2 regions of the Acidovorax sp. BLS4 genome follow, and region 1 is predicted to be linked to the other one. Evidence: riboswitches for the same ligand, from Rfam matches in the RefSeq annotation. Region 1 holds a riboswitch; the other holds the start of a gene.
What was found. Region 1 has a riboswitch for glycine ahead of gcvT (glycine cleavage system aminomethyltransferase GcvT). Riboswitches for the same ligand answer to the same signal wherever they lie in the genome.
Positions count from the first base shown of each region.

Region 1 (14,830 bases):
CGCGCCGCCGCATCGGCGGGCGAGGTGAGCTGGCCGCCCGACTTGAGGTTGGCGAAGTTCTGCACATCGGGGAAGTCGGCGGCGCTCGCATCGCGCAGGTGGGCCTGCATGTCGGTGTCGATCACGCCGGGCGCGAGCGAGCACACCTTGGCGCCGTTCGGCTTGGCGGCCTCGTCCAGCGCCAGGCAGCGGGTGAAGTGGTCCATGCCCGCCTTGGCGGCGCAATAGGCGGCCTGCGAGGCCATCGCGCGGCGCCCCAGGCCCGATGATATGTTCAGCACCTTGCGCGGCACCGGCCAGTTCTCGGTGGCGCCCAGGAAGGCGCCGCTCAGCTGCATCGGGGCCTCCAGCCCGACGCGCAGCGCGTGCGCCAGGTCGGCCGGGTCGCTGCCCGAGAGCGGTGCGATGCGCGGCACCACGCCGGCGTTGTTGATGAGGGTGGCGCTGGCGTACTCGCCGGCCGGCACGTTGGCCAGCCAGGTGCGCAGGCGGGCCGCGGCGTGCAGGCCCTGGGACAGGTCCTGCTCCCACTGCTCGAGCGTGGCGCCGGCCTGCGCGGCTTCGGCGGCGAGCTCGGGATGGGCGTTGCGGGACAGGGTGAGCAGCGCGTGGCCGGGCTGCAGCAGCTGGCGGGCCATCGCCAGGCCCATGCCGCGCGAGGCGCCGGTCAAGATCGTGAGGTGTTTTGGCATCCGGCGATGGTACTGCGTGGACTGCGGGCGTGGCCGGCGGGGGCTTCGAGGGCGCGCCGGTTTCCGCGGCCCAGCACGCTATTAAAAATATAGCGATATGCCCTGGTGTTGATTGTGCTGGTGGCCCGAAACACTAAAAGGGCGTGGGGCACGAAAACGCCATGGGCTGCCCGGTGCGCGGATGCGTGAACGCCACCTGGCGCGCATGCAGCAGCAGGCGCGGCGCGCGGGCCTGCACCGCCCCTGGCGCATACAGCGCATCGCCCAGGATCGGGTGGCCGATGGCCGCCAGGTGCACGCGCAGCTGGTGGGTGCGGCCGGTCACGGGCTGCAGTTCGACGCGGGTGGTGTGGGCGGCGGTGTCGTGGGCGAGCACGCGCCAGTGGGTCAGGCTCGGCTTGCCCTGTGCGGCGTCGATCACGCGCAGCGGGCGGCGCTCCCAGTCGGCGGCGATCGGCAGGTCGATCGCCTGCCAGCCGCCGGCGGTCCCATCGGCGGCGGGCGGCGCGGGCGCCGGGCCCTGCACCACGGCCTCGTAGCGCTTGTCCACCTGCCGTGCGGCGAAGGCATCGCCCAGCGTGCGCTGGGCCGTCGCGTGCCGCGCCATGAGCACGATGCCGGAGGTCGCCTGGTCCAGCCGGTGCACCACCAGGGCGTCCGGCCAGTGCTGCAGCGCACGGGCGCTCAGGCAGTCCTGCTTGTCGGGGCCGCGCCCCGGCACGCACAGCAGACCCGAGGGCTTGGCCAGCACCAGCAGGTCGTCGTCGGCGTACAGGCAATCGGGCGGCGGTGCGGCTTCCCCGGCGCCTGGCGCCGCCTCAGTGGCGTCCGCCATCGGCCGGGTCATCGGGGCCCTTGGCCGTGCCATGCACCAGCTGGTGCACGGTGGCGCAAAGCTCTTCCACGTCGTTGGGCTTGTGGATGAGGGCGCTCGCGCCTTCGGCCAGGGCCGACTGTTCGATCTCCGCGGTGACGTGGCCCGAGGCCAGGGCCACCGGCAGGTCAGGGCGGATGCGCTTGGCCTCGCGCACCAGGTCCACGCCGCAGTAGCCGGGCATGTTGTAGTCGGTCACCAGCAGGTCGTAGTTGCGCGGGTCGGCGCGCAGGGCCTCGGTGGCTTCGTGCGGATCGGTGAACCCGGTCACCTGGTAGCCGCGGCGGCGCAGCAGGCGCCGCACGAGGAAGACCAGCGCCTCGTCGTCGTCCACGTACATCACGTGGCGCGTGCGCTCGTCCGCGCTCTGCACGGGCGGCGGGGCGGCGGGCTGGGGGGCGTGCGGCGGCGCGCTCGGTGCCGAATCCGGCGCCACGGGGAAGTAAAGCGTGAAGCGGCTGCCTTCGCCGGGAGCGCTGTGCACATCCACCGCGCCGCCGTGCGTGCGCATCACGCCGTGCACCACGGCCAGGCCCAGGCCCGTGCCCTGGCCCACGGGCTTGGTGGTGAAGAAGGGCTCGAAGATGCGCTGCTGCGTGGCCGCGTCGATGCCCGGGCCGTTGTCCACCACGGTGAGCGCGACGTACTCGCCCAGGGGCAGGCCCAGGCGCTCGCACAGCCGCAGGTCGGGCTCCAGGGCCGAGGCCTCCATGCTGACGATGCCGCGCGCCTCGCCGATCGCATGGATGGCGTTGGTGCACAGGTTGAGCAGCGCCTGCTCGACCTGGGTGGCGTCGGCCAGCACGGGCGGCAGCCCCGCATCCAGGCGCATGCGCAGCTCGATGGCGGGCGGCAGGGTCACGCGCAGCAGCCGCTCGGTGTCGTGCATGGCGTCGTGCACGCTCACGGCGGTGCGCTGCGGCGGCTCGTTGCGGCTGAAGGTGAGGATCTGGCGCACCAGGTCGCGCGCGCGCCGGCCGGCCTTGTCGATCTCGCGCAGGCTCTCCAGCACGGGCGAGGCGGCGTCGCAGTCGGCCTTGGCCAGTTCGACATTGCCCAGGATGGCGCTCAGGATGTTGTTGAAGTCGTGGGCGATGCCACCGGCCATGGTGCCCACGGCCTGCATCTTGTGCGACTCGCGCAGCTGCGCTTCCAGCTCGCTGCGGTGGGCTTCGGCCTTCTTGCGGCCGGTGAGGTCGCGCGCGAAGACGGTGGTGGTCTCGCCCTCGGCATGGCGCTCGAACGACATGCTCACCTCCACCGCCAGCTCCTTGCCGCTGGCGGTGCAGGCCACCATCTCGCCCAGCACGGCCTGCGTGGTGAGCTGCGCGAACGCCAGCGCCTGCGCCGCATCGGGCAGGAAGCGGTCGAGCCGGCTGCCCATGGCGTCGGCCGTGGCGCACTGGAACAGCGCGGCCGCCGTGGGGTTGAAGACGGTGATGCGCTGGTGCTGGTCCACGCACAGGATGGCATCGAGGGCGGAGTTGATCACCGCCTCCAGCCGCCGCTCGCTGGCGTGCAGCTGGGCATTGCGCTCCTGCAGGGCCTGGGCGCTTTGCTGCAGCGCCTGGCGCTCGGTGAGCAACGGTCCCTGGTCGATCACGGCGCACAGGAACTGCAGCACCGGCGGGCCGCTTTCCTGGGGCGCCTCGATGCGGGCGATGTGCAGGTCGCCGGTGATGGTGCCGCCCGAGCCCACGGGAAACACCACCTCGGTGGCCTCGCTGTGGCCGAGTTCGCGCGCCTGCGCGAAGGCCTCGCGCACGCGTTCGGCGTCGGCCGCGCTCACGAACGGCATGAGCGAGGTGACGGGACGGTCGGCCTCGGTGGGCTGGAAGGAGCGGTGCGCCATGGAGTTGGCCTGCACCACCATGTCATGTTCGTCGAGCACCATGAGCGACAGCGGCACGCTGGCGAACAGCGTCTCGAAGCGCTCCGAGGCGCTTTCCGCCGCGGCCTGGCTGTAGCGCAGCACCTTGTTCTGCACCTCCAGCTCGGCCTGGTAGGCGCGCAATTCGCCGATCAGCGCGGCCACGGGGCCCTCGGCCCGGCTCGCGGGCGCGCGGCGCTCGGGCGGAATGGGCGCGGGCGGGTTCTCCGAACCCGGGGGCAGGAGCAGGGAAAGATCAGGACGGCTCATGGGCGGGGCAGCGACGGCAGGCAGAGCGGCAGCGGCGCCAGCGCCGCACGGAAGGGGCTCAGTGTACGCCCGCCCCTGGGTGCCGGCCAGCCGGTGGCCTGCTGCAGGAAGTGCCTTTCACGCGGCGGCGCGGCGAAGCCCTTTCCGGCCATCGGCAAGCGTCCACCGGGCCGGTGACGCCACGCCGCGGTTCAGCGCGGCACGGTGCCCGGCGCGTCGTTCACCTGCCGCAGCGGCGTGAGCAGGAAGGCCAGCGCCGCCACCGCCACCAGCGCGCCGCCGCAGGCCGCGAACAGCTGGGCCAGCGTGATGCCCTTCATGGCCCAGCCCGTGGTGGCGGCGGAGATCGGCGCCAGCCCCATGAAGATGAACATGAACAGCGCCATCGCCCGGCCGATGAGTGCCGGCGGCACCCGCTGCTGGATCCACGTGAAGATGCGCACCTGCATGAAGCCGCCCAGCAGGCCGATGGCCAGCATGAGCGCAACCCCTTGCCAGAGGGCGCCGATTACGCCCATGGGCATGAACAGCAGGCCGATGGTGGCGTCGAATGCCAGCAGCGTCATCCCCAGGCTGCCCCAGCGCAGGCGCGGCAGCATGCCCGAGGCCACCATGCCCGCGAGCGTGCCGGCACCGTGGGCGCCCACCAGCGCGCCGAACGCGGCGGCGCCCAGGTGGGGCAGGCTGCTCGCCAGCACCGGCATGGCGATGTGCAGCGGCCCCATGATGAGCACCGCCACGGCGCTCCAGTAGAGAAAGCAGGTGCGCAATTCGCGGTCGCGCCAGAAGTGCGCCAGGCCCTGCGCCACCGAAGCCAGCACCGCGGGCGGGGCGGTGCCCTGTCCGGCGGGGCGGTTGGGACTGGCGGATGTGGCTGGCGCCGTGGCCAGCAGGCGCACTTTCGACAGCGTCCAGGCCGACACGCCGAAGCTGAGCGCATCGAGCCCGAAGGCAATGCCGATGCCCGTCGCGTTGGCCATGGTGCCGGCGCCGTCCGCACGGCTGCCGTCGCCGAACAGGGCGATCAGCAGGCCGGCCAGCAGCGGCCCCAGGAACATCGTGAGCTGCCGCAGGCCCATGCTGATGCCGTTGGCCGCCTGCAGCTGCGTGCGCGGCACCACGTGCGGCAGCATGGCCGTGCCGGCTGGGATGCTGAAGGCGGTGGCCAGGCCGATGGCCAGCGACAGTGCATAGACCATCCACAGCGTGAGCGCACCCGTCAGCACCAGCCCGCTGAGCACGCCCAGCAGGGCCAGGTTGGCGTATTTGGTGCGCATCAGCACCTGCTTGGGCGAGTGGCGGTCCACCAGGGCGCCGCCGATCAGGATGAACAGCGCGCGCGGCACGCTCATGAGGGCCAGCACCGTTCCGAGCACCAGGGTGTCGCCGGTCATCTGCAGCACGAGCCAGGGCAGGGCGATGAGCGTGAACTGGTCGCCCAGCAGGGTGAGGGCCGTGCCGCTGACCATCCAGCGGAAGTTGGAGTCCTGCAGCAATGCGGCGCGCGGGTGGTGGGGCGAAGGGGTCATGGGTCGGTCCGTTGGCTGCGCAGGGGCAGCGATGGGGGCCGACTGTGAAGCCTCACGTAGCGTGAGGGTCAAGCCATTTTTTTCAGGGCGATGGCGCGGCGGCCGGCAGGCGTGGCACGGCGTGCAGGTAGTTGCGCACGGGCTCGCTCAAGGGGGAGCCGGCGCGCAGCAGGGGCTCGCTGGCCGATGCGCGCATCAGCTTGGCGCGCAGCCCCGCGTCGTGGCGGCAAAGGGTGCCGAACAGGGTGTCCCAATGCGCGGCGGCCGCCCGCGCGCGCGGATGGCCCGGGGGAATGCCCTGGTCCAGCAACTGCTGCACTTCCTGTTCCAGGTGCTGCCATTGCGTGTGGTGTACCTGGCCCAGCCGGCGCAGGTCGTCACGGTCCAGGTAGCGCAGCAGCAGGTCCATGCGCAATTGGATGGCGCCTTCGATGTACCGGATCATGTCGCCCGGCGGCGCATGGTTGCGGCCCTGGGTGCTGGGCTCGGTGCGGAACATGTGGCCCCAGCGTTCCAGCAGGTCCATGTCGCCGTCCATCCAGTGCAGCATCAGCGCCATCCATCGGTAGGCCAGCGCCTGGACTGCGGGCGCATCGATCGGCAGGCCCTCGTCCATGGCCTGGCGCACCTGGTCCCTGACGACCAGCCAGTCCGCTTCGATGCGGTGCCAATGGGAGAAGATGTGCTTGAGCTCGGCCGCGCTGAAGTATTTGCCGTAGGTGGCCATGAGCGCCAGCGCCTGCAGCCAGTCGCCCATGTCGGGCTCGGCGCCGGCCTCCAGCCCGTCGCGCAGCAGCGACAGGCGGCCGCGCAGCTCGGTGGCCTGCGCGATCTGCTGGTCCAGCGCGCGGATCTGCTGCCCGATGATCTGCTCGGGCGCCATGCCGTCGCCCGCCAGCAGGGCCGCGATGTCGCTGAGCGGCAGGCCCATCTGTCGCAGCGTCTGGATGCCGTGCAGCCGCTGCACGTCGGACGGGCTATAGAGGCGGTAACCCGCCTCGGACCGGCCCGAGGGCTTGAGCAAACCCACCTCGTCGTAATGGTGCAGCGTGCGCACCGTGAGGCCGGTGCGCCGGGCCAGCTCGCCGACCTGGAGCAGCATGGATGGCGGGCCCTCGGACGGGTCAGCGGACCGAGATCAGTTCGATTTCGAAGTTCAGCGTGGCGTTGGGGGGAATGACGCCGCCCGCGCCGCGCTCGCCGTAGGCGATGGCCGGCGGGCAGGTCAGCTTGGCCTTGCCGCCCGGCTTCATGCGCTGCACGCCTTCGGTCCAGCAGGGAATGACGCGGTTGAGCGGAAACTCGGTGGGCTCGCCGCGCTTGTAGGAGCTGTCGAACTCCTTGCCGTCCGGCAGCGTGCCCTTGTAGTGCACCTTGACGGTGTCCGTGGCCTTGGGCGAGGTGCCGGTGCCTTCTTTCAGCGACTCGTACACCAGCCCGCTGGGCAGGGTGACGGGGGCGGTCTGCGCCATGGCGGCGGGAACGATCACAAGCCCGGCAAGCAGGGCGCACAAGGAATTTCGCACGAAAGCATCTCCTAAAAAAAAAGGTAGCCCGCGATCTTAAAGAGTCTGCCCGCGGCCCTGTCACCCCATGTTGGAGGGCCAGGCCGGCCGGGCCCGTGGCGCGGCCGGCGCACCCCTCTCCGTCACGCGTAGTCGCTCACTGGAATGCAGCTGCACGACAGGTTGCGGTCGCCCCAGACGTTGTCCACGCGGCCGACCGGCGACCAATACTTGCTGCGGCGCAAGGCGTCCACCGGAAAGGCCGCGGTCTCGCGGGCGTAGGGCCGCGTCCAGTCCGGGGCGAGCAGGCTCTCGGCCGTGTGGGGCGCGTGCTTGAGCGGGTTGTCGTCCTGCGGCCAGGCGCCGGATTCGATCTGGCGGATCTCCTCGCGGATGGCGATCATCGCGTCGATGAAGCGGTCCAGCTCGGACAGCGTTTCGCTTTCGGTGGGCTCCACCATCAGCGTGTTGGGCACCGGGAACGACAGCGTGGGCGCATGGAAGCCGTAGTCGATCAGGCGCTTGGCCACGTCCTCGGCCATCACGCCGCTGGTTTCCTTCAGGCCCCGCAGATCCAGGATGCACTCGTGGGCCACGTGGCCGTTGGCGCTCGCGTACAGCGTGGGGTAATGGTCCTTCAGACGCGCGCTGATGTAGTTGGCCGACAGGATGGCCGTCTCGGTCGCGGCCTGCAGGCCCTCGGCGCCCATCATGCGGATGTACATCCAGCTGATCGGCAGCACGGCGGCATTGCCCAGCGGGGCGGAGCTGACCGCGCCCACGCCGTTGGCAGCGTTCGCGTCGGCACCCAGGGCGCCTTGCGCGGCCGCGGTGCGGTGGCCCGGCAGGTAGGGCACCAGGTCGGCCACCACGCACACGGGGCCGACGCCGGGGCCGCCGCCGCCGTGCGGGATGCAGAAGGTCTTGTGCAGGTTCAGGTGGCTCACGTCGCCGCCGAATTCGCCGGGGGCGGCCACGCCCACCAGGGCGTTCATGTTGGCGCCGTCCACGTACACGCGCCCGCCGTGCTGGTGCACCAGCGCGCACAGCTCCTTCACCTGCGTTTCGAACACGCCGTGCGTGCTGGGGTAGGTGATCATCACGCAGGCCAGGTGCGCGCTGTGCTGCTCGCACTTGGCGCGCAGGTCGGCCAGGTCCACATTGCCGTTGGCATCGCAGGCCGTCACCACCACCTGCATGCCCACCATCTGGGCGCTGGCGGGGTTGGTGCCGTGCGCGCTGCTGGGGATCAGGCAGATGTTGCGGTGGCCCTCGCCCTGGGCCGCGTGGTAGGCCTTGATGGCCAGCAGGCCGGCGTATTCGCCCTGCGAGCCCGCGTTGGGCTGCAGGCTGATGCCGGCGTAGCCCGTGGCCTCGCACAGCCAGGCGCGCAACTGTTCGTCGAGCAGGCGGTAGCCCCGCTGCTGGTCGGCCGGGGCGAAGGGGTGCACGTTGGCGAATTCGGGCCAGGTGATGGGGATCATCTCGCTGGTCGCGTTCAGCTTCATGGTGCAGCTGCCCAGCGGGATCATGCTGCGGTCCAGCGCCAGGTCCTTGTCGGACAGCTGGCGGATGTAGCGCAGCATGCCGGTCTCGGAATGGTGGGTGTTGAATACCGGGTGCGTGAGGAAGGCGCTGGTGCGGCGCAGCCCCGTGGGGATCAGCGGCTCCACGCCCTTCTCGAAGGCGGCGAAGGTGGGCAGCGCCTGGCCGTCCCGGGCGAACACCTTCCACAGCAGCTCGATGTCGGCACGCGTGGTGGTCTCGTCCAGCGAGATGCACAGGTAGTTCTCGAAATAGACGCGCAGGTTGGCGCCCAGCGAGACGGCGCGGGCCGCGATGGCTTGCGTCGCGCCTTCGGTGTGCAGCGACAGCGTGTCGAAGGCGGCCTGCGGGCGCAGCGGCGCACCCAGTTGCTCCAGCCCCTTGGCCAGGATGGCGGCGTAGGCGGCCACGCGCTGGGCGATGCGCATCAGGCCCTGGGGCCCGTGGTAGACGGCGTACATGCTGGCCACCACGGCGGGCAGCACCTGGGCCGTGCAGATGTTGGAGGTGGCCTTTTCGCGGCGGATGTGCTGCTCGCGCGTCTGCAGCGCCAGGCGGTAGGCGGGCTTGCCGTGCACGTCCACGCTCACGCCGACCAGGCGGCCGGGCAGGGAGCGCTTGTACTCGTCGCGGCAGGCCATGAAGGCGGCGTGCGGGCCGCCCGCGCCCATGGGCATGCCGAAGCGCTGCGTGGTGCCCACCACAATGTCCGCACCCCATTCGCCGGGCGGCGTGATGAGGGTGAGGGCCAGCAGGTCGGCCGCGGCGATGAAGGCCGCGCCCTTGGCATGCGCCTTGGCGGCATCGGCCGCCAGGTCGTCGATGCGGCCGCTGGTGGCGGGGTACTGCGCCAGCACGGCGAAGTAGTCGCCGTCCAGCGCGTCATTCCACTCGGCCAGCGAATTGGCCAGCACCACCTCGATGCCCAGCGGCGCGGCGCGCGTCTGGATCACCTCGATGGTCTGCGGGTGCGCGTCGCCGGCCACGATGAAGCGCGTGCTTTTCGATTTGACCGAGCGCTTGGCCAGCGTCATGGCCTCGGCCGCCGCGGTGGCCTCGTCCAGCATGGAGGCGTTGGCGATGGGCATGGCCGTGAGGTCGCACACCATGGTCTGGAAGTTGACCAGCGCCTCCATGCGGCCCTGCGAGATCTCGGCCTGGTACGGCGTGTAGGCCGTGTACCAGGCGGGGTTCTCCAGGATGTTGCGCAGGATGACGCCGGGCGTGTGCGTGCCGTGGTAGCCCTGGCCGATGAAGCTGCGCAGCACCTGGTTCTGTGCGGCGATGGCCTTCAGTTCGGCCAGTGCCGCGGCTTCCGTCGTGGCGGGCGGCAGGTCCATGGTCCGGCTGCGCGCGATGGAGCGCGGCACGATGCCGTCCACCAGCGCGCGGCGCGAGGCCTCGCCGATGGCGGAGAGCATGTGCTGTTCGTCCGCCCCGTCGATGCCGATGTGGCGGGGCAGGAACTCGGTGGCGTTTTCAAGCGCGCCAAGCGGCAGGGCGGATTGCATCAGCATGGAAGAGGACCGTGGACGGAAAAAGAAAGGGGAAGGAAAAGGCTCAGGCGTTCTTGGCGAAATCGGTGTAGGCCGTTTCGTCCATCAGGCCGGACAACTGGGCCGGCTCGGACAGCTTGACCTTGAAGAACCAGCCGGCGTTCAAGGGATCGGAGTTGGCGAGCGAGGGGTCGGCGCGCAGCGCCTCGTTCACTTCCACCACCTCGCCCGAGACGGGCATGTACACATCGGCGGCGGCCTTGACGGACTCGACCACGCCGGCCACTTCGCCCTGCGAGAAGGTCTTGCCGACTTCGGGCAGGTCCACGAACACCACGTCGCCCAGGGCATCCTGGGCATGGACGGTGATGCCGACCACGGCGGCGTTGGCATCGGCGGCGTCGATCCACTCGTGATCGCGGGAGTATTGAACGGTCATGGGGGCTCCTGAAAAATGAAGAAAAGGAATCTGGAATGTAGCGGTGGCCGCCGCCTTGGCGGTGGCCCCGGCTGCCCGTTTCAGCCGCGGTAGTAGCGGGGCGCCACGAAAGGCATCGCGCACACCTGCATGGGCACCGGCTTGCCGCGCACGATGGCCTGCACGCGGGTGCCGATGGCGGCCAGCGCCGGGGGCACGTAGGCCATGGCGATGGGCTGGTTCACGCTCGGGCCCAGCAGGCCGCTGGTGACCTCGCCGAGGGCCTCGCCCGCGGCGCTTTGCAGCGGGGTGTGTTCGCGCACGGGCACGCGCTCCAGCGCCGTGAGGCCCACGCGCTTGCGCGCCAGGGTGGCCGGGTCGTCGATCTGCGCCAGCACCTTGGCCGCGCCGGGAAAGCCGCCGGCCCGCGCACCGCCCGTGCGGCGCACCTTCTGGATGGCCCAGTTCAGGCCGGCTTCGGGGGGCGTGGTGCTGGTGTCGATGTCGTTGCCGTACAGGCACAGGCCCGCTTCCAGGCGCAGCGAGTTGCGCGCGCCCAGGCCGATCGGCTTCACCTCGGGCTGCGCCAGCAGGGCGCGCGCCAGCGCCTCGGCCTGCGATGCGGGCACCGAGATCTCGAACCCGTCCTCGCCGGTGTACCCGCTGCGGGTGACGAAGGCCTCGCAGCCCGCGATCTCGTAGCGCCCGCCGGTCATGAAGACGAGTTGCTCGATGCCGGGTGCCAGCCGCGACAGCGCCGCGACGGCCTGCGGGCCCTGCAGCGCCAGCAGCGCATGGTCGGGCATGGGGACGACCTCGCAGCGCTGGCCGATGCGGGCCTGGATGTGGGCGATGTCGCCGGCCTTGCAGGCGCCGTTCACGATCACGAAGATGTCGCCCTCGCCCTGCTTGATGAACATCAGGTCGTCGATGATGCCGCCCTCGTCGTTCAGCAGCAGGCCGTAGCGCTGCTTGCCCACGGGCAGGTCGATCACGTCCACGGGAATGAGGGATTCGAAGGCGGCCGCGGCATCGCTGCCCAACAGGCGCAACTGGCCCATGTGCGACACGTCGAACAGGCCGGCGGCCTGGCGCGTGTGCAGATGCTCCGCCATCAGGCCGGCGGGGTACTGCACGGGCATGGAATAGCCGGCGAACGGCACCATGCGGGCCCCGAGTTCGAGGTGCAGGGCATTCAGCGGGGTGGTGAGCAGGGCGGCGTCGGCGGCGGACATGGCAATCTCCAGCAAGGGCAAATGGGAACGCGGCCCCATGGCCACGCCTTTGCCCCGCTGTCCGCTTTACCTGAGAGATTCACCCACGTGCCAAGGCGGCGCGGGGCTTGCTCCTTCGGTGGGCCCGCGCACGCGGCGGACCTCTCTCCAGCAAGGGGAACGCCCGCATCCCTGCGGGCGTTTTGCCAGTCCTTTTGCCTGAGCGTTCGGGGTCACCCTGCGCCTTCGGCGGCGCCGGCAATCCCGGTGACGGGGCGGCGCTCTCTCCTGACCGGGCGGATTCTAACTGCAGCGCCGGTGCGCGCCGGGCGATCCGACCGCGGTGTGCGCGGGGGCTTGCCGTGTATCCAGAAGGCCATGCTTTCGAAAGCCAAGCGCCCCGGCGAACGGTAATCCGCCGGGGCCCTGCCTGTTTCGTGCGCCCCGGTAAGGGCGCCTTGATGGATGAAGTATGCGGTGCGGGCACTGGATGGATTTTCTGAATTTCTTCAAAAATGCCAGATTTGCAGAAAATTCTTCTGAAATATGTGAATTGGGAGAACAATGCAGTGCATGGACCGCCTCGACAGAAAAATCCTCTCCGTCCTGCAGGCCGACGCCCGCGCCAGCCTGCAGGAGATCGGCAACGCCGTGGGCCTGAGCCCGTCGCCCTGCTGGGGCCGCATCAAGAAGATGGAGGAGGCGGGCGTGATCGAGGGCTACACCGTGCGCCTGAACCCCAAGGCGCTCGATCTGAACGACACGGTGCTGGTTCAGGTCACGCTCGACAGCCATTCGGACAACACGCTGGAGAAGTTCGGCGAAACCCTGGCCAGCATTCCCGAGGTCATCGAGGCGCACCTGGTGTCGGGCGATTACGACTACCTGCTGCGCGTGGTGGTCAAGGACACGCGCGATTACGAGCGGCTGCTGCGCGAGAAGCTCTACAAGATCAAGGGCATTCGCCACAGCCGGTCGAGCTTCGTGCTGCGCACGCTCAAGCGGGCCGACCTGCCTTTGTTCGCGCAGTGACCGTGGAGGTGCCGGGGGGCTCGGACGGGCCAAGGCAAGCGGTTTGTGCTGAAAAGTGCCGATTGCCCTAGATTTGATTGCCTTGGATGCTATTAATTCGGGAGCAATGGGGTGCGACGTTGGCGCTGTGCCGCGTCAGGCTGCGATGCGCACAGCACCGTCCTCGTCCTGCGGCACCCAGACGATGCGGTCCATGTCCACGCCCATCGCGCGTGCCTGGGCCAGCAGGCGGGGGCGCACGCCGCGGGGCAGGGTGGGGGTGCGCGACAGGATCCACAGGTAGTCGAGGCTCGCGCCCACGACCATGGCCCAGCGGTAGTCCTCGTCCAGCGCCACCACGTGGTAGCCGCCGTAGAAGGGGCCGAAGAACGACACCTTGAGCGATGCTTGGTCGGGGCGGCCGATGAACACCGCCCGGCCGCGCGATTCGCGCCAGCGCTTGCGGGCCGGATCGAACCCGCGGTTGAGCACCTGCACCGATCCGTCCGGGCCCCGGCTGTAGTGGGCGCTGGTCTGGACCAGGCCCTTTTCGAAACGGTGGTCGATGCGGGCCAGCTCGTACCAGTGCCCGGCATAGCGGTCCACGTTGAAATCCTCCACCACCTCGATGCCCCGCGGGGCCCGCACGGATGCGCTGGCCGAGAATGCCAGCGCTGCCCCCACGGCGGCTGCGCCCAAGGCCAGGGGCCAGAGCGGGCGACGGTGGGTGCGGTAGCGTGGGGCGGGGGAACGGGCCATGGGGTCTCCTGCTTCGATGGCGTGGTGGTTCTTGATACTGCGCTGCAGTGCGCGGCGCGGAAAGGCCAGACAGTCTCGCCCGCGGGTCAGGAGGGTCCTGTAGGCGCGTTCCTGCAAAGGCCGTCGGAATCGCCACGAAAAAAGGGCCTGCAACGCAGGCCCTTCGGGTCACCCTGGCGAGGGCGGGGGAGGCTTCACATGCCGGAGTAGTTCGGGCCGCCGCCCCCCTCGGGCGTGACCCAGACGATGTTCTGCGTCGGGTCCTTGATGTCGCAGGTCTTGCAGTGCACGCAGTTCTGCGCGTTGATCTGCAGCCGCTGGGCATCGCCCCCCTTGGCCTCGTCGGGCACGAACTCGTACACGGCGGCGGGGCAGTAGCGCGCCTCGGGGCCGGCGTACTTGGCGAGGTTGATATTGACCGGCACGCTCGGGTCCTTGAGCGTCAGGTGCGCCGGCTGGTTCTCGGCATGGTTGGTGTTGCTGATGAACACGCTGGACAGCCGGTCGAAGGTGAGCTTGCCGTCGGGCTTGGGGTACACGATGGGCTTGCACTCGGCGGCAGGCTTCAGGTAGGCGTGGTCGGGCTTGTCGCGGTGCAGCGTCCAGGGAATGTTGCCCTTGAGCACGAACTGCTCGATGCCGTTCATCAGCGTGGCGGTGGCCAGGCCCTTCTTGAACCACGCCTTGAAGTTGCGCGCCTTGTTCAGCTCGGCGTAGAGCCAGCTCTTTTCGAACGCCTCGGGGTAGGCCGTGAGTTCGTCGTGCTGGCGCCCCGCGTGCACCGCGTCGTAGGCCGCTTCGGCCGCCAGCATGCCGGTCTTGATGGCCGCGTGGCTGCCCTTGATGCGGCTCACGTTGAGGTAGCCCGCCTCGCAGCCCACCAGCGCGCCGCCCGGGAACACTGTCTTGGGCAGCGACAGCAGGCCGCCGGCCGTGATGGCGCGTGCGCCGTAACCGATGCGCTTGGCCGGCTTGATGCCCTTGGCCTCGTCGCCTTCCAGGTAGTAGCGGATGTTGGGGTGCGTCTTCCAGCGCTGGAATTCCTCGAACGGGCTCAGGTAGGGGTTGGAGTAGTCCAGCCCGGTGATGAAGCCCAGCGTGACCTTGTTGTCCTCGGCGTGGTAGAGGAACGCGCCGCCGTAGGTGTCGCTGTCCATGGGCCAGCCGGCCGTGTGCATGACAAAGCCGGGCTGGTGGCGCTTGGGGTCGATTTCCCACAGTTCCTTCACGCCGATGCCGTAGGCCTGCGGGTCGCGCCCCTGGTCCAGCTTGAAGCGGCTGATGAGCTGGCGGCCCAGGTGGCCGCGCGCGCCCTCGGCGAAGATCGTGTACTTGGCGTGCAGCTCCATGCCCAGCTGGAAGTCGGCGGTGGGCTCGCCTTCCTTGCTCACGCCCAGGTTGCCGGTGGCCACGCCCTTGACCGAGCCGTCTTCGTTGTAGAGCACTTCGGCGGCCGGAAAGCCGGGGAAGATCTCCACGCCCAGGTTTTCGGCCTGGGTGGTGAGCCAGCGCACCACGTTGCCCAGGCTCACGATGTAGTTGCCGTGGTTCTGAAAGCACTGCGGCAGCAGAAAGTTGGGGGTGCGCCAGGACGACTTTTCGCCCAGGAAGATCATGGCGTCGTCGGTGACGGGCTGGTTGAGCGGC
Region 1 covers NZ_CP136797.1:1,961,288-1,976,117, forward strand. Annotated here, with positions in the region: gene R1Z03_RS09130 (SDR family NAD(P)-dependent oxidoreductase) at 1-692, opposite strand, end outside; gene R1Z03_RS09135 (RluA family pseudouridine synthase) at 826-1,527, opposite strand; gene R1Z03_RS09140 (ATP-binding protein) at 1,511-3,706, opposite strand; gene R1Z03_RS09145 (MFS transporter) at 3,898-5,235, opposite strand; gene R1Z03_RS09150 (MerR family transcriptional regulator) at 5,318-6,337, opposite strand; gene R1Z03_RS09155 (FKBP-type peptidyl-prolyl cis-trans isomerase) at 6,360-6,761, opposite strand; gene gcvP (aminomethyl-transferring glycine dehydrogenase) at 6,884-9,802, opposite strand; gene gcvH (glycine cleavage system protein GcvH) at 9,846-10,220, opposite strand; gene gcvT (glycine cleavage system aminomethyltransferase GcvT) at 10,301-11,434, opposite strand; glycine riboswitch at 11,482-11,595, opposite strand; glycine riboswitch at 11,619-11,706, opposite strand; gene R1Z03_RS09175 (Lrp/AsnC family transcriptional regulator) at 11,987-12,445, shown strand; gene R1Z03_RS09180 (lipocalin family protein) at 12,581-13,183, opposite strand; gene R1Z03_RS09185 (electron transfer flavoprotein-ubiquinone oxidoreductase) at 13,378-14,830, opposite strand, start outside.

Region 2 (14,830 bases), 2.4 Mb from region 1:
ATCCACAACCTGCTGCAGAACGCGCAGGACGCCAGCGAGCCCACCCGCGAGCAGGGCGGGGCCGCCGGCGCACCCGTGCGCATCACCACGCGCTGGAGCCAGTCGTCGCGGCGCGTGCGGCTGACGGTGACCGACAGCGGAACCGGATTTCCCAACCACATCCTTCAGCGCGCCTTCGAACCCTATGTAACCACCAAGCCGCGAGGCACTGGCCTGGGACTTGCTGTAGTGAAGAAGATCGCCGACGAGCATGGGGCCCGTGTCGATCTTGTCAATCGGGTGGAAGAAGGGGTGGTGCTGGGCGCGCAAGTGTCGCTATCATTCGCCCCTGGCCACGTGGTGGCACATTAACAACACTTGGAAACGTATCGCGAGGCTGATCAAAACCCATGGCAAACATTCTGGTGGTCGACGACGAACTGGGCATCCGTGACCTGTTGTCGGAAATTCTGAACGACGAAGGGCACAGCGTGGACCTCGCAGAGAACGCCACGCAGGCCCGCGCCGCCCGTGCCGCCAATGCGTACGACCTCGTGCTCCTCGATATCTGGATGCCCGATACCGATGGCGTCTCGCTCCTCAAGGAATGGGCCATGGCCGGCACGCTGACCATGCCGGTCATCATGATGAGCGGCCACGCCACCATCGACACCGCGGTCGAAGCCACCCGCATCGGCGCCTTTTCCTTCCTGGAAAAGCCCATCACGATGCAGAAGCTCCTCAAAGCGGTCGAACAGGGCCTGGCGCGCAGCGCCGCCCAGCCGGCGGCATCGGCCACCACGGCGGCCGCCACCCCACCGCCCGCTGCTGCCATCCCAACCGCACCCGAGGCACAGGGCGCTCCGGTGGCGGCCTTGCCCGTGGTGACGAAAGACCCCGGCCCGCATGCGCACCAGGGCTTCGATCTGGACCGGCCGCTGCGTGAAGCCCGCGACGGTTTCGAGAAGGCGTACTTCGAATTCCACCTGGCGCGCGAAGGCGGCTCCATGACACGCGTGGCCGAAAAAACGGGCCTGGAGCGCACCCACCTGTACCGCAAGCTGCGCCAGCTCGGTGTGGACCTGGGCCGCGGCAAACGCAATTAAGTCGTCAGAGTTTCAGAACGCCTCTTTTTTCTGGTTATAATTTGAGGCTTAGGCCCGGTAGCTCAGTCGGTAGAGCAGAGGATTGAAAATCCTTGTGTCGGTGGTTCGATTCCGCCCCAGGCCACCAGTCATTAAAGCCCTTGGTTCTTGCGAACCAAGGGCTTTTTGCCTTGGGCGGACTTTCCACTGTCGTTCTGGGTCGGCTTGCTATTGCGCCACCACTGCAATCCCGCAATCCCAAGCATCCCGCCGATTCAAGCCGTACTCGACCGCCGCGCCACCCAGTACGTGGCCCCATCCGGGCCGTAACGCTCCTCGTGCGGTTCCAACCGATCCAGTTCGAACGTATCGCCGGGCACCAGGTGGCGCGTGGTGCCCGACTGCGTCAGCCACATCTCGCCCGCCACCACCAATGCACTCGCATGAAAATCGTGCCGATGCTCCTGCACGATTTGCTGCGGGGCCCAGGTGCGAACGAGTGCCTGCTCGTAGCCTTTCGCCAGCGCCTGACGCTCGAAGTCTTCGAAGGTCGCTGGAATGGGGGCATGTGGCTCGGCCATGGCGTCAGCTTTTCAGGAATGCGATCAAGGCGGCGTTGAATTCCTGCGCATGCGACAGGTTGAAACCATGCGGCGCCCCGGCGATGACCTTGAGCACGCTGCCAGGAATCGCCTTGTGGGTGCGGGCGCCGCTCACTTCCAGCGGCACGATCGCGTCGGCATCACCGTGAAGGACCAGCGTTGGGACCTTCACGCTTTTGAGGTCTTCGCGGAAGTCGGTTTTGCCGAAGGCTTGGATGCAGTCGAGCGTGCCCTTGGGCGATGCCATGGCGGCGATGTCGCGGGCGTACTGGCGCTGTTCCTCACTGACTTTGAGCTTGCCGTCCACGCTGAAGAAGTTGTGCGTGAAGTCTTCCAGGAACGCCATACGGTCTTTTTTGACGCCTTCCTGGAATTGCGCAATCGTCGCGTCGTCCAGTCCACCCTCCGGGTTGTCGGCGCTCTTGTAGAGGTACGGCGGAACGGCGCCCGCGAAGACCAGCTTGGCCACGCGCTGGCTGCCGTATTTGGCGATGTACCGCGCGAGTTCGCCGCCGCCCATCGAGAAGCCGACCAGTGTGGCGCCCGTGAGATCGAGCCCGGTCATCAGCGCATCGAGGTCTTTCGCGAAGGTGTCGTAGTCGTAGCCCTCCCAGGGTTGCGACGATGCGCCGAAGCCGCGGCGGTCATAGGCGATCACGCGGTAGCCCGCTTCGACGAGTGCTGGGATCTGGGCTTCCCACGAGCGTCCACTCAGGGGCCAGCCATGGATGAGCACGACGGGGGCGCCCTGTCCGTAATCTTCGTAGTGGATCTCGACGGGATGGCGGGCGCTGGATTCGGTTTGGAGCTTGGGCATGGGCGTGCGGACCTCGGCAGTGGGTGGATGTGAGCGGGGATGGGTGAAGGAAGTCCATTGGGTCCAGAATTTCAAATCACGTCAATCAGACCTGTCCTACTCAACCGTTGGCGCGTTCGGTCCTGCGCGCAGGACGGGCTGCAACGCAATCACCTTCGCGAGCGCGGTGTCTGCGGTGGCGGTGCGGCGTCACGTTGGCGGTGTGCCCTCATACACCTGCAGCCCGCTGGCCTGCTGCTTGGCGCCATACATGGCAAGGTCGGCGCAATGCAGCACCTGGGCGGCCACGGTCGAATTCTCGGGCGAGCGCGCGATGCCGATGCTGGCTCCGACGTTCACCCACTGGTCCGGCCGCACCTGGATGGGTTGCCGGATGGCGTTGACGATGGCGGCGGCGGCCTCCTGCACGCGCTGCAGGTCCTGCGAGCGCATCAGGATGGCGAACTCGTCTCCGCCCAGGCGCGCCAGCGTGTCCGACGAGCGCACGTGCTTCCTGGTGCGCAGCGCCACTTCCTTCAAGACGGCATCTCCCGCTTCGTGGCCGTAGTTGTCGTTGATGGCCTTGAACTTGTCGAGATCCATCAGCAAGATCGCGTATCCGGTGTTCAGGGCCTGCTGGTTCTGCTCGGCGTTCTGCAGATTGATCTCGAACAGCCGCCGGTTGGCCAGATGGGTCAGCGCATCGCGGTGCGCCACGTTCTCGAGCGGCACGACCACCCGGTTGGTGATGAGGTTCGCGGCCAGGATGGAGAGGAACGAACTGAACAGGATGCTGGCGGCGAACAGCGCCTCCAGCCGCAGGAAAGGCGAGAAGACCGGCGCGAACGGCTTGGCCACCACGGCAATGACGTTGGAGCCCTGCAGCCCGCCCAGGTTGATGACCTTGGCCCGGTACTGCGCGCCGTCCGTCCCTTCCGCCGAAAAGTTCTCGGACGACTGCGCATGCTCGTGGATGCTGCGGTTGAGCACGATGCCGGGCAGGGTCGAGGTGTGGATGACGAAATCGCCTTCGCTCTCCTGCGAAAGGAACGCCATTTTCAGTTGCGTCATCTTGGTGAACTGCTCTACCGCCATGGTGTTGACGCGGTAGCCCAGGAAGATGTTCATGATGGGCATGGGGGCGCTGATGGTGGCCTTGACCCAGTTGTAGAGCACGGGCGTGTGCTCCCCCGCAGCCAGCGGCCCGATGCTGCGGCCGGTCTCGCTGATCTCGGTCGCCAGGGCCTCCAGCGTGGCGTCCAGGTCCATGTCGCGCTCGTTCAGAAGCTGGGTCGCGGAGGCGCGGGCCACGACCTTGTGGTTGAGGTCCGTGAGGACGATCAGTTCGGCCCCCGTGCGGGCCAGCTGGCTGGCCAGCGCCGACTCGATGGTTGCACGGTTGCCGTTGGCGATCGTGTGCTGCAGCCCGTAGTCTTTCGTGACCAGGAGCGAGGTTTGCTGCCGGTTGTCCTTGCGGGTCGCGGCCGTGTACAGAAAGGTCTGCGCCCCGCCTTCCAGCGCGGAGTCCACGCTTTCCAGCGCGATGTTGCGGTTGGCGAAGTGCAGGAAGACGAACGCCACCACCTGGACGATGATCAGCGCCGGAACCAGCAGCATCAGGAGCTTTCTGGTGGAAGCGTTCGCCAGCGTCTTCTTCATGGATGCAAGCCTCCTCCTGAAATTATGGAATGGAAGGCCGGACCGTGGACGGTCGCTGGCCTTGGATTCTTCATGTACCTCTCCGCTTCGAACCCGGCCCCTCGCGCCGGGGACCCGCTTGGCAGGGGGGCGGCATTCGCCCTTGCGTTCTTTCTCCGTGCCTCTTTCTGTGCACTTGCATCCATGCCACCGCCATGGCTTCCAGCGGGGTCGGGTGCTCCGTAGCCAGTATAGGGGGCGCCTTGCGATTGGGGCAGGGGTTCGCCTGGGATGGGCTTTGCGGGCGATGCGCTTGCGGCCCCTCCGGTCCGCGCGCCTTTCGCATAAAGTGGCTGCATGAGCGACTCACCTTCCTACACCCGTTCGCTGAACCTGCTGGGCGCCACGAATTTCCGCGATCTGGGCGGCTACCCGGGCGAGCAGGGGCGGCCCGTGCGCTGGCGCCGCCTGTTCCGCTCCGACCACCTGGCCGCGCTGACCCCCGAAGACGCGCGGGCGCTGTCGGCGCTGGGTCTGGCGCGCGCCGTGGATTTCCGGGGGGAGCACGAGCGCGCCACGCTGGCCTACGTGCTGCCGGACGTGGCTTATTACCCGCTGTCCATCGAGCCCACGGTGGTGCAGCGTGCCAAGGAGATGGCGCTGTCGGGCCACACGCTCACGCCCGAGATCGCGATGGGGCTGATGCGCGACACCTACCGCGCTTTCGTCGCGCACAACACGCGCGAGTTCGCCGCGCTGTTCGAACACCTGCTGGACAACGACACGCCGCTGGTCTTTCACTGCACCGCGGGCAAGGACCGCACGGGCTTCGCGGCGGCGCTCATCCTGCTGGCGCTGGGCGTGTCGCGCGAGGTGGTGATGCAGGACTACCTGCTCACCAACGGGCTGTATCGGCGGCCCGCGCAGGTGAACGGGGCTGCGCCGGAGGCGGTGCTGAACGTGCTGTGGCGCGTGCAGCAGGACTTTCTCGAAGCGGCGCTGCATGCCGTGGACACGGACCATGGCGGCGTGCTGCGCTACCTGGAGCAGCGGCTGGGCGTGGGCCCCGGCGAGCGCAAGCGCCTGGCGCAGTGGTATCTGGAGCCCTGATGGGAGCGCGGTGCGCATGGAAAAAAGCCGGCACAGGTGCCGGCTTTTTTTGTTGGGCTGGCGGTGCCGCCAAGGCACCGCGGAGCGCACTGGTCGATCAGACCGTGGCGTCCTTGAGCTTCTTCAGCGCGCGGGTCTTGATCTTGACCGAGGCGGGCTTGGCGGGGAACCAGCGCTCGGCACCCGTGAACGGGTCCTTGCCGAAGCGCTTTTTCTTGGCAGGCACTTGCTGCAGGCCGATCTTCATCAGGCCGGGCAGCGTGAATTCGCCGGAGCCCTTCTTGTGCACCGAAGCCAGGATGGCCGATTCCAGTGCTGCGAGCACGGCCTTGGCGGCCTTGGGCTCGACGCCGGCCTGCTGTGCCAGGTGGGCGATCAGCGAGGTCTTCGTGAACACTTCCTTCAGCGGCTTGAGCGCGGCAGGGGCGGCCTTGGCGGCGACGGGGGCCTTGGCCTTGGGGGCTGCGACCTTCTTCACGGGAGCGGCCTTCTTGGCCGGGGCTGCGACCTTCTTGGCCACGGGGGCTGCCGCCTTCTTGGCTGCGGGAGCGGCCTTCTTTGCAGGCGCGGTGGTTTTCTTTGCAGTTGCCATGGTGTTGGTATTTCTCGGAAAAAGTGGTGAACATTCCAGCATGCTGGTCGCCGGATTCTAGGGGGTTTGCATCGGCGGGCGCGGGCCGCACGCGGATTGCACGCTGCAAGCGGCATGGATGCTGGGTTCGAAGGCCCCGAGGCGCGCGCAGAAAGCGGTGCCGGCGAGGTGCCCTGGCGATGCCGGGCGATGCCCGCTGCGTTGGCCCCGCGGGGCAATCGCGTTAAGCTGTCCCATCCCCACCGGCGCCATGCAGCGCATCGCAAAGGAATGGCCATGAGCGACACATCCCCCTTCGGTTTCGGCAGGTTCGTGCCGGGCTTCGACTTCCTCCAGAACCTGGCCAAAGGCGCGCCGGGCGGCGTGCCGCAGATGCCCAGCCTGTCGAGCTGGGTGGCCCCGACGGTCAGCGTGGAAGAACTGGAAAAACGCATCGATGAATTGAAGGCCGTGCAGTTCTGGCTGGAGCAAAATTCGCGCGCGTTGAGCGCCACGGTGCAGGCGCTGGAGGTGCAGAAGATGACCCTCGCCACGCTCAAGGGTATGAACGTGGCGATGGGCGATCTGGCCGGTGCCTTCGCGCCCAAGCCATCGCCTGCGGCGCCCGCCCCCGAGCCCGCACGTGCCAGCCCCGCCGCCTACCGCGAGCCCCAGCGCGAGCCACCGGCCGAGGCGCCCGCTTCCGAGTCCGCGGCCCAAGAAGACGCCGCCAGCGACCACGCAGCCGCAGGCGCGGCGTCCACCGCGCTGCCCGGCGTCGTGGACCCGATGCAGTGGTGGGGTGCATTGACCAGCCAGTTCCAGCAGATCGCGGCCCAGGCGATGGGCGACGCGTCGCACCAGGCCGCGGTGGAGGCCACGCGCGGCGCGGCGGCCGAGGCCTTCAAGACCGCCACCGACATGGCCACGCAACTGGCCTCACAGGGGCTGCAGGGCGTGCAGGAGGCCGCGCGCATGGCCCAGGCGCCGCAGGGTGCCAAGGCGGCAACGGCCCGCAGCCGCCAATCTGCCGCGCCCGGTACCGCAGCCCCTCGCACCCGGCCGGCGGCTGCGCCGAAGAAGGCGGCCGCCAGGAAACCGGCGGCGGCGCCTTCTCCAGCGGCCCGGCGCACCGCCGCGCCGGCCGCAGCCAGGTCCGCCGCGCCGCGCAAGCGGACGGGCCAGTGACCGCCACCACCCGCACTTTTTTCTGACATGGCCGCCCGCGCAGCGGGCCGCCGCGACCTTTGCCACCGACCATGAAACTCTTTCCCAACGGCCACGCCACCCATCCCCAGTGGCGCATGGCGGCCGCGCTGGTGCTGGCGCAACTGCGCGCGCAGATGGCGCTGCCGCAGTACGCCAGCGCGCCCACCCTGGGGGTGCTCTACATCACCGACCACTATGCGGACGAGGCGCAGGCCCTGCTCGACTTCGTGTCGGCCGAACTGCCCGAGGTGACCGACTGGAGCGGCACCGTGGGCGTGGGCGTGGCGGCCAACAACGCTGAATACTTCGACGAGCCGGCGCTGTCCGTCATGCTGCTGGACCTGCGGTCCGACCAGTACCGCGTGTTCTCCGGCGTGGCGCCGCTGGCGCGCAATGCGGCCAGCGGGTTCGTCGCGCACACGGCGCTCGTGCACGCGGACGGCCGCACGCCCGACCTGGCCGAGCTGATCGATGAAATGGCCGACCGCACGGCCACCGGCTACCTGTTCGGCGGCTTGTCGGCCAGCCGCAACGCAAGCGTGCAGTTCGCCGTGGGCGGCAACGGCAACATCGCGGGGCAGGGCGGCGCGCGCGGCGTGTTCGACGGCGGACTGTCGGGCGTGGCCTTCAGCGAGGGCGTGAGCCTGCTGTCGCGCGTCACGCAGGGTTGCCAGCCCGTGGGGCCGCTGTGCACCATCACCGAGGCGCAGGACAACGTGGTGCTGGCGCTCGACGGCCAGCCGGCGCTGGATGCGCTGCTGGACACGCTGCACATCTCGCTCGACGGTGACCCGCAGCCCGCGCTGCGCGAAGTGCGGGCCACGCTCGCGGGCCTGGTGGATGCCGGCGTGCAGCCGCTCGGCCGGGCCGGGCATTTCGGCACGGACACCCGGGTGCGCCACATCGTGGGGCTCGACGCCACGCGCCGGGGCGTGGCCCTGGCCGACCAGGTGGAAGAGGGCATGCGCCTGGCGTTCTGCCAGCGCAACGTGGCGGCGGCCCGCGCCGACCTGATGCGCATCTGCGCCGAGATCCGCGAGGAACTCACGCCCGAGGAGGCCGAGACCCTGCCCGCACCGTCGACCGACAGCGAGCGCCGTGCGCTGGCACAGGCCCTGGGCGGCGGTGCCGACGGGGCCACGCGCGCGCCCGTGCAGCGGCACATCGTGGGCGCGATCTACGTGAGTTGCTCCGGGCGCGGCGGCCCGCATTTCGGCGGGCCGAGCGCGGAACTGCAGATCGTGCGCCACGCGCTGGGCGACGTACCGCTGGTGGGGTTCTTCGCCGGCGGCGAGATCGCCCACCACCGGCTGTACGGCTACACCGGCGTGCTCACGGTGTTCACCAGCGAGCACGCGCCGGTCTGAGCCCAGCGACCGCGGGAGGCCCCGCGCCGGCAGGCCCGCAGGCCGTGCGCCCCTTCCCGGGGGTGGCCCAACGGGATGTTGAGCCTTTTTGGCCTCACGCCCTAGAAAATCATGCGTTGGAAGCTATAAAAATAATAGCATTTGACTTCAGGTCACTGGCAGGAGCGCGGGCGCGGCCGTGCGCGGCATGCCGGTGAAGGCGAAGTCCACTTCCGGCGCCAGCCCGCTCACGATGCGGGCGATGGAGCGGCCCGAGCCGCAGGCGTGCGTCCAGCCCAGCGTGCCGTGCCCTGTGTTGAGGAACAGGTTGCCGATCTTCGTCTTGCCGATCAGCGGCACGTTGCTGGGCGTGGCGGGGCGCAGCCCGGTCCAGAACTGGGCCTGGCGCGTGTCGCCCGCGCCAGGAAAGAGTTCTTCCACGCGGCGCACGATGGCTTCGCAGCGCACGGGGTTCAAGTCGCGCTGGTAGCCGTTGAGTTCCGCCGTGCCGGCGATGCGCAGGCGGTCGCCGCGCTCGCTGGTGTAGCGCGAGAAGACGAGCTTGAATTCATCGTCCGTCAGGCTCACCTCGTAGGCCGCCGAGGCATCGCGCACGGGCATCGTGACCGAATAGCCCTTGGCCGGGTAGATGGGCAGGCGCATGCCCAGCGGCTCGGCCAGCAGCGGGCTGAACGAGCCCATGGCCAGCACGTAGGCATCGCCCCGCACGCGTTCGAAGCGGCCTTCCGCGTTGGTGATCTCGGCATGGTCGATGGCGCCGCCTGCCGTGCGCAGCGCCGTGATGTGGCAGCCGGTACGGAACTGCACGCCCGCCGCCTGCGCCAGCCGGGCCAGCTCGCGCGTGAAGGTGTTGGCGTCGCCCGATTCGTCCTCGGCCGTGTAGGTGGCGCCGGCCAGTTGCGGGCGGATGTGGGCGAGCGCGGGCTCCAGCCGCACGGCCTCGTCGGCGCTGACCACGCGGCGCTCGCAGCCCAGGGCGCGCATCTGCTCGGCGGGAGCGAGCGCGGCATCGAACTCCCGGGCGCTCGTGTAGAAGTGCAGGATGCCCTGCGTGCGCTGGTCGTACTGGATGCCCGTATCGCGGCGCAGCTGCTGCAGCGTGTCGCGGCTGTAGGTGCCCAGGCGCACGATCTGCTCGATGTTGTGCCGCGTGCGGGCCGGCGTGCATTCGCGCAGGAACTGCAGGCCCCACAGCCACTGGCGCATGTCGGCGCGCAGGCGAAAGAGCAGGGGGGCGTCTTCGCGGCCCAGCCATTTCAGCACCTTGAACGGCGCACCGGGGTTGGCCCAGGGCTCGGCATGGCTCACCGAGATCTGCCCGCCGTTGGCGAAGCTGGTTTCCGCACCGGGAACGCCCTGGCGGTCGATGACGGTCACTTCGTGGCCGAGTTGCTGCAGGAAATAGGCGGAGGTGGTGCCGAGCAGGCCGGCACCGAGAACGATCACGCGCATGATTCACAAGCCTTTTGGAAGGTTTGCGCAAGCAGATCGCCGGCGTGGTGCTATTGACTCGATAGCGTGCAGCCGACGGCGATCTGCCGTGCTGCCGCTCCCCCTGTCCTTGGTACCTGAGAGATTCACCCTGCGCCAACACGGCGAGGGGCTTGCTCCTTCGGTGCGCCATGGCATGCATGGCGGCTCTCCAGACGGCTTTGATGGTGGTGCAGTACGGGACCTGAGCGTGTATGGGAGTTTGCGCCTTCGGTGGAGCGGCCCGGGGGCCGTTCGCTCTCCTGCGGGGTGCATCGTAGCAGCGAAGCCGCGCGGCGCAAACCCCGTGCGCGGCGAAGGGGGCGGGCCGTGCGGTCAGTCGATGCGGATCCGGGCGTCCTTCACCACCTGGGCCCACTTGGCGCGGTCGGTGTGGACGGTCTGGCGGAACTGCGCGGGCGTCTCGATGCGCACGGCGTTGCCCTGCGATTCGAAGCGCTCGCGCACCTCGGGCTGCTCCAGCACCTGGCGCAGGGCGGTGTTGAGTTTCTGCACCACGGCGGCGTCCGTTCCCTTGGGCGCGAAGAGGCCGAACCAGATCGAGCTGTCGAAGCCCTGCGTGCCCGGCAGCCCGCTGGAGGCGATGGTGGGCACCTCCTTGACGGCGGCCACGGGCTTGGCGGTGGTCACGCCCAGCAGGCGCACCCTGCCGGCCTTGTAGTGCGGCAACACGGTCTGCACCTGGTTCATGATGCAGCAGGTCTCGCCGCGCACCACCGACGTGATGGCTTCGGGGCCGCCCTTGTAGGGCACGTGCACCATGTCCAGGCCCAGGCGCGCATTGAATTCGGCGAACGCCATGTGCGTGCCGGCGCCGTTGCCGGTGGAGGCGTAGTTGTATTGGCCGGGGTGGGCCTTCACCAGCGCGACGAACTCCTGGAGCGTCTTCGCGTCGATGACGTCGGGGTTGATGGTGAGCACGTTCGACACATCGATCAGCGGGCCCACCGGGACGAAGTCGTTCTCCACGTCAAAGGGCAGCTTGGGGTAGAGCGCGGCGTTGCTGCCATGCGTGGCGGCGGTGCCGAAGGCCAGCGTGTAGCCGTCGGGCCGGGCGCGGGCCACGAACTCGCTGGCGATGTTGCCGGCGGCGCCCGATTTGTAGTCGATGACGATGGGCTGCCCGAGTTTCTGGGTCAGGGGCTCCTGCACCGCGCGGGCGACGACGTCGATGCCCGAGCCCGCCGGAAAGCCCAGGATCAGGGTGATGGGTTGCCGGGGCCAGCCGGCCGCTTCGGCGTGGGCGGCGAAGCTGAAGGTGGCGGCCGCGGCGCAGGCCAGGGCGGCGGCGATGCGGCGGGTGGCGTGGTGGGTGATGGGAAAAAGGAGCGGCATGGCAGAGGGGCGCTGAATGCGGGTTGAGAACCGATGCGCCATTGTGGGCAAGCGTTCATGCGCCGCGCGCCATATGCATATGGACCGGGGGCGCGCCGCCGCCATGGGGGAATGCGGCGGGCGCGGGGCCGCGCGGGCCCCGCGTGGCTCAGTACCGGTTCGGGTTGTCCGGGCGGCGGTCCTGGCGGTTGGGCACGCCGTCGCCGTCGCGGTCCCAGCCGCCGCGGCGCATCTCCCAGCGGCCGTCGTGCTGCACCCAGGCCGGCTGGCGGTAGACATAGCCGGGGCGGGCGCGGACCCAGTGGCCGGCCACCCAGACATGGCGATGGCCGCGCCATTCCCAATGGCCCGTCTCCCACACCATGCCGCGGCGCGGGGGCGGCACGGCTTCCCGGCGGGGCGGGGGCGGTGCCTGGTACTGCACCATCACGGGTCCGGGCTGCTGGTACACCGGTCCGCCAGACTGCACGATCACGGTGGCACTGGTGGCTGCCCGTGCCACGGTGGTGACGGAGCCCATCGCGGCGAGGGCCAGCGTGGCGGCGGTGAGGGCAATGGTCTTGCGGGTCATGACGATCTCCTTTGGAAAAGCGCTGTGTGTTTTTTTCAGCACCTCCATCGTGATCCTCCAACGTCAAGCCGGTGTCGCCGCGGCGCGAAGTGTTGTGACCGGGTGTTTCCGGCCTGGCAGGGGCGAGCGCCCGCGCCTCACCGGGCGGCGTAGCGCGCCAGCAGGGTGCGCACGATGCGCCGGTGGAACGGAACCACCAGCGCCATGTACACCCGGCCCAGCGTGTTGTGCACATGCACCACGGTGCTCAGGGCGATGCGGGGCGGCCCCTCCGCCGGTTGCCGCTTGGTCAGCGACACCTGCACGTCGAGGTGGCGGTCGTCCTGGCCCATGACCACTTCGTCCTCGGCCAGGTGCCGGATCCGGAAGATGCCCACGCGGTCGCCCACCCGGTAGCTGGCGGCGTCGCGCAGCGGGTGGGCGGCATCGCCACCGAGCGCTCCCAGGTCCTTCAGGCCTGCCAGCCGCACCAGCCGGTTGCGCAGCGCCATGAGCCGGTTCGTCCAGCCGGGCACGTGGGCCAGGGTGGACAGCCAGGCCTGCAGCGCGCTGCCCGCGGGCTCGGGGTCGGTGGCTTCATAGCTGTCGGCGAAGTAGGCACCGGGCAGCGCCGATGCAATGGCGCTGCCGGGTGGCACCGCGACGGTGGTGATCTTTGGAGGATGGGGCATGGGGTGTATCGGGTGCTGGGGCGGTGGGCCGGAAACGAAGGGCGGCGCGGCTCAGCGCCGCATGCTGGTGAACACGTCGAACTCCCAGCTGCGCAGCGCCAGCAGGACGGTGTAGCCCTCGCGTTCGCGCTCGGGCATGCGCTGGTCGGCCAGGTGCTGCTGCGCGAAATCGTGCGCCACGCGCTGCATGCGTTCCCAGAAGGCCGGCGCCAGGCTGCGGCTGATCGCACCGTGCACCAGCAGCACGCCTTCGCCCGGGCCGTCGAAGCTGCCGGCGAAGTAGTCGAGCAGCGCATGGTCGCGAAAGTAGTGCATCACCGGGCCATGGGGGCGCCAGCGGAAGGTCTTGGCGAGCTTGAGGCGGTAGCGGTTCAGGGGGCGCAATTCGATGATGCCGATGCGGTCGAGCTGCGCGAGGTACTTCACGCCCTCGGCCTCGCTCAGGCGGTAGGTGGTCACGATCTGCTCCAGCGTCCACTGGCTCAGCACGCAGATCGCCATGAGCATCAGCTTCTTGTCGGCCACCACGGCCGTTTCCTGCGCCTGGCTCAGTTCCTTGAGCAGGGGCTGGCTATCGGCCACGCGCCGCGCCAGGTCGGCGAAGTCGAGGGCCAGCGCCCGGCAGATCGCATCGATGCGCGACAGCGGCATGTCGCCCTTGGCCAGCATGCGCTTGACGCTGGACTCGGCCATGCCCAGGGCCTGGGCCAGGTCCGCATAGGTCATCTGCGCGGATTTGAGTTCCTTCTTGAGGGCGGCAACGAGGTCGGCGGTGGTGCTCATGGGTATCGATTATGGATACCCGGCGTGGCTGGCGATGGGCCTGGGCGCGTTTCGTGCGCCCTGGTGTGGCCAGGGTGGAGAGACTGCGTTCCAGTCCCCTTCCCGTCCCCCGTTCCATCCCGCTGCCTTCCGGAGTTTCGTCCATGCCGTTGTCCACCCGTTCTTTTTCCCGCGCCTTCCTCTCGCGTCCTGCCCCGGCCGAATGGGCCTTGTATGGCGCCCTGGCGGTGCTGGCCGCCGTGGGCGCCTGGGGCCCGCAGGTGGCGGCGGACCCGCACCAGCATGCCTTTGCCGACCAGCGCACGCTGTGGGGCATCGCGCATGCGATGGACGTGCTCACCAACCTGCCGTTCGCCCTCATGGGGCTGCTGGGCGTGCGGCGCCTGGTGCAATGGGTGCGCAGCGGCAAGGCTGGCGGGTGCGGCGAGGGGGTGGCGCAGGCGGCCGGCACCGGCCGCACCACCACGGCGGTGATGGCGGCGGTCTTCTTCTCGGGCCTGCTGCTCACGGCCGGCGCCTCGGCGCTGTACCACGCGGTGCCGCACGACATCACGCTGCTGTGGGACCGCATGGGCATGCTGGTGGCCTTCACCGGGCTGGTGGGCCTGGCGGTCGATGGGCGCATGGGTGCGCGGCCCGCCTGGGTGCTGGCCTGTGTGCTGCCGCTGGCGGGCGCGTTGTCGCTGCGGGCCTGGGGCATGGCGGGGCAGGTGCTGCCCTGGGGCGTGCTGCAGGGCGGGGGCATGCTGCTGGTCGCGGCGCTGGCGATGGTGCCGGCGCGGTCCAGCCGGCCGCCCCTGTCGCTGGTGGCCGTGATCGGCTGGTATGCCCTGGCCAAGCTGTTGGAGCTGGGCGACCACGCGGTGTTCGGCTGGACGGGCGGTTGGGTGTCGGGCCACAGCCTCAAGCACGTGGCGGCGGCCCTGGCCGCATGGCCGGTGATCGCAGCGCTGGCACCGCGCCGCGCCCCGCTGCCGGGCGCCTACTGGGCGCAGTGCATGCGGGCGGTGTCCTGGCGCCGCCCGGCGGCGGCCGTAACGGGCCTGCGCCGGGGCACAATCGCCGCCAGCGCGGACGAGGGGGCCCAGCCTGGCGCCGCGGCGCGACGCGTCTGAAGAACCATTCCACACAGGAGCACGGCATGAGCCAAGAACAGGCCCGCATGGCCGACCACCCCCGCGCGGCCGAGCCGTCGCACCCCAACCAGTTCGCCCTGCTGCGCCAGCGCCGCTTCGCACCCTTCTTCTGGACGCAGTTCGCCGGCGCGGCGAACGACAACCTGTTCAAGTTCGCCTTCACCGTGATGGTGACCTACCAGCTCAGCGTGTCGTGGATGCCGCCGTCCATGGCCGGGCTGGTGATCGGCGCGCTGTTCATCCTGCCCTTCCTGCTGTTTTCGGCCACGTCGGGGCAGTTGACGGACAAGTTCGACAAGACCCGCATGATCCGCTTCGTGAAGAACCTGGAGATCGCCATCATGCTGGTGGCGGCCTGGGGATTCCTTGCCTCCAGCGCCGCCGTGCTGCTGGCCTGCACCTTCCTCATGGGGCTGCATTCCACGCTGTTCGGGCCGGTCAAGTTCGCGTACATGCCGCAGGTGCTGAACGAGCGCGAGCTGACGG
Region 2 covers NZ_CP136797.1:4,947,004-4,961,833, reverse strand. Annotated here, with positions in the region: gene R1Z03_RS22825 (ATP-binding protein) at 1-351, shown strand, start outside; gene R1Z03_RS22820 (response regulator) at 390-1,085, shown strand; tRNA gene R1Z03_RS22815 (tRNA-Phe) at 1,137-1,212, shown strand; gene R1Z03_RS22810 (cupin domain-containing protein) at 1,340-1,645, opposite strand; gene R1Z03_RS22805 (alpha/beta hydrolase) at 1,650-2,483, opposite strand; gene R1Z03_RS22800 (diguanylate cyclase domain-containing protein) at 2,673-4,121, opposite strand; gene R1Z03_RS22795 (tyrosine-protein phosphatase) at 4,458-5,210, shown strand; gene R1Z03_RS22790 (HU family DNA-binding protein) at 5,308-5,802, opposite strand; gene R1Z03_RS22785 (PhaM family polyhydroxyalkanoate granule multifunctional regulatory protein) at 6,079-6,969, shown strand; gene R1Z03_RS22780 (FIST N-terminal domain-containing protein) at 7,041-8,357, shown strand; gene R1Z03_RS22775 (D-amino acid dehydrogenase) at 8,505-9,809, opposite strand; glycine riboswitch at 9,903-10,013, opposite strand; gene R1Z03_RS22770 (tripartite tricarboxylate transporter substrate binding protein) at 10,164-11,183, opposite strand; gene R1Z03_RS22765 (YXWGXW repeat-containing protein) at 11,332-11,754, opposite strand; gene R1Z03_RS22760 (DUF2867 domain-containing protein) at 11,892-12,425, opposite strand; gene R1Z03_RS22755 (helix-turn-helix transcriptional regulator) at 12,477-13,208, opposite strand; gene R1Z03_RS22750 (hypothetical protein) at 13,352-14,323, shown strand; gene R1Z03_RS22745 (MFS transporter) at 14,350-14,830, shown strand, end outside.
Region 2: linked by a shared signal. The riboswitch ahead of R1Z03_RS22775 (D-amino acid dehydrogenase) and the one ahead of gcvT (glycine cleavage system aminomethyltransferase GcvT) in region 1 are both predicted to bind glycine.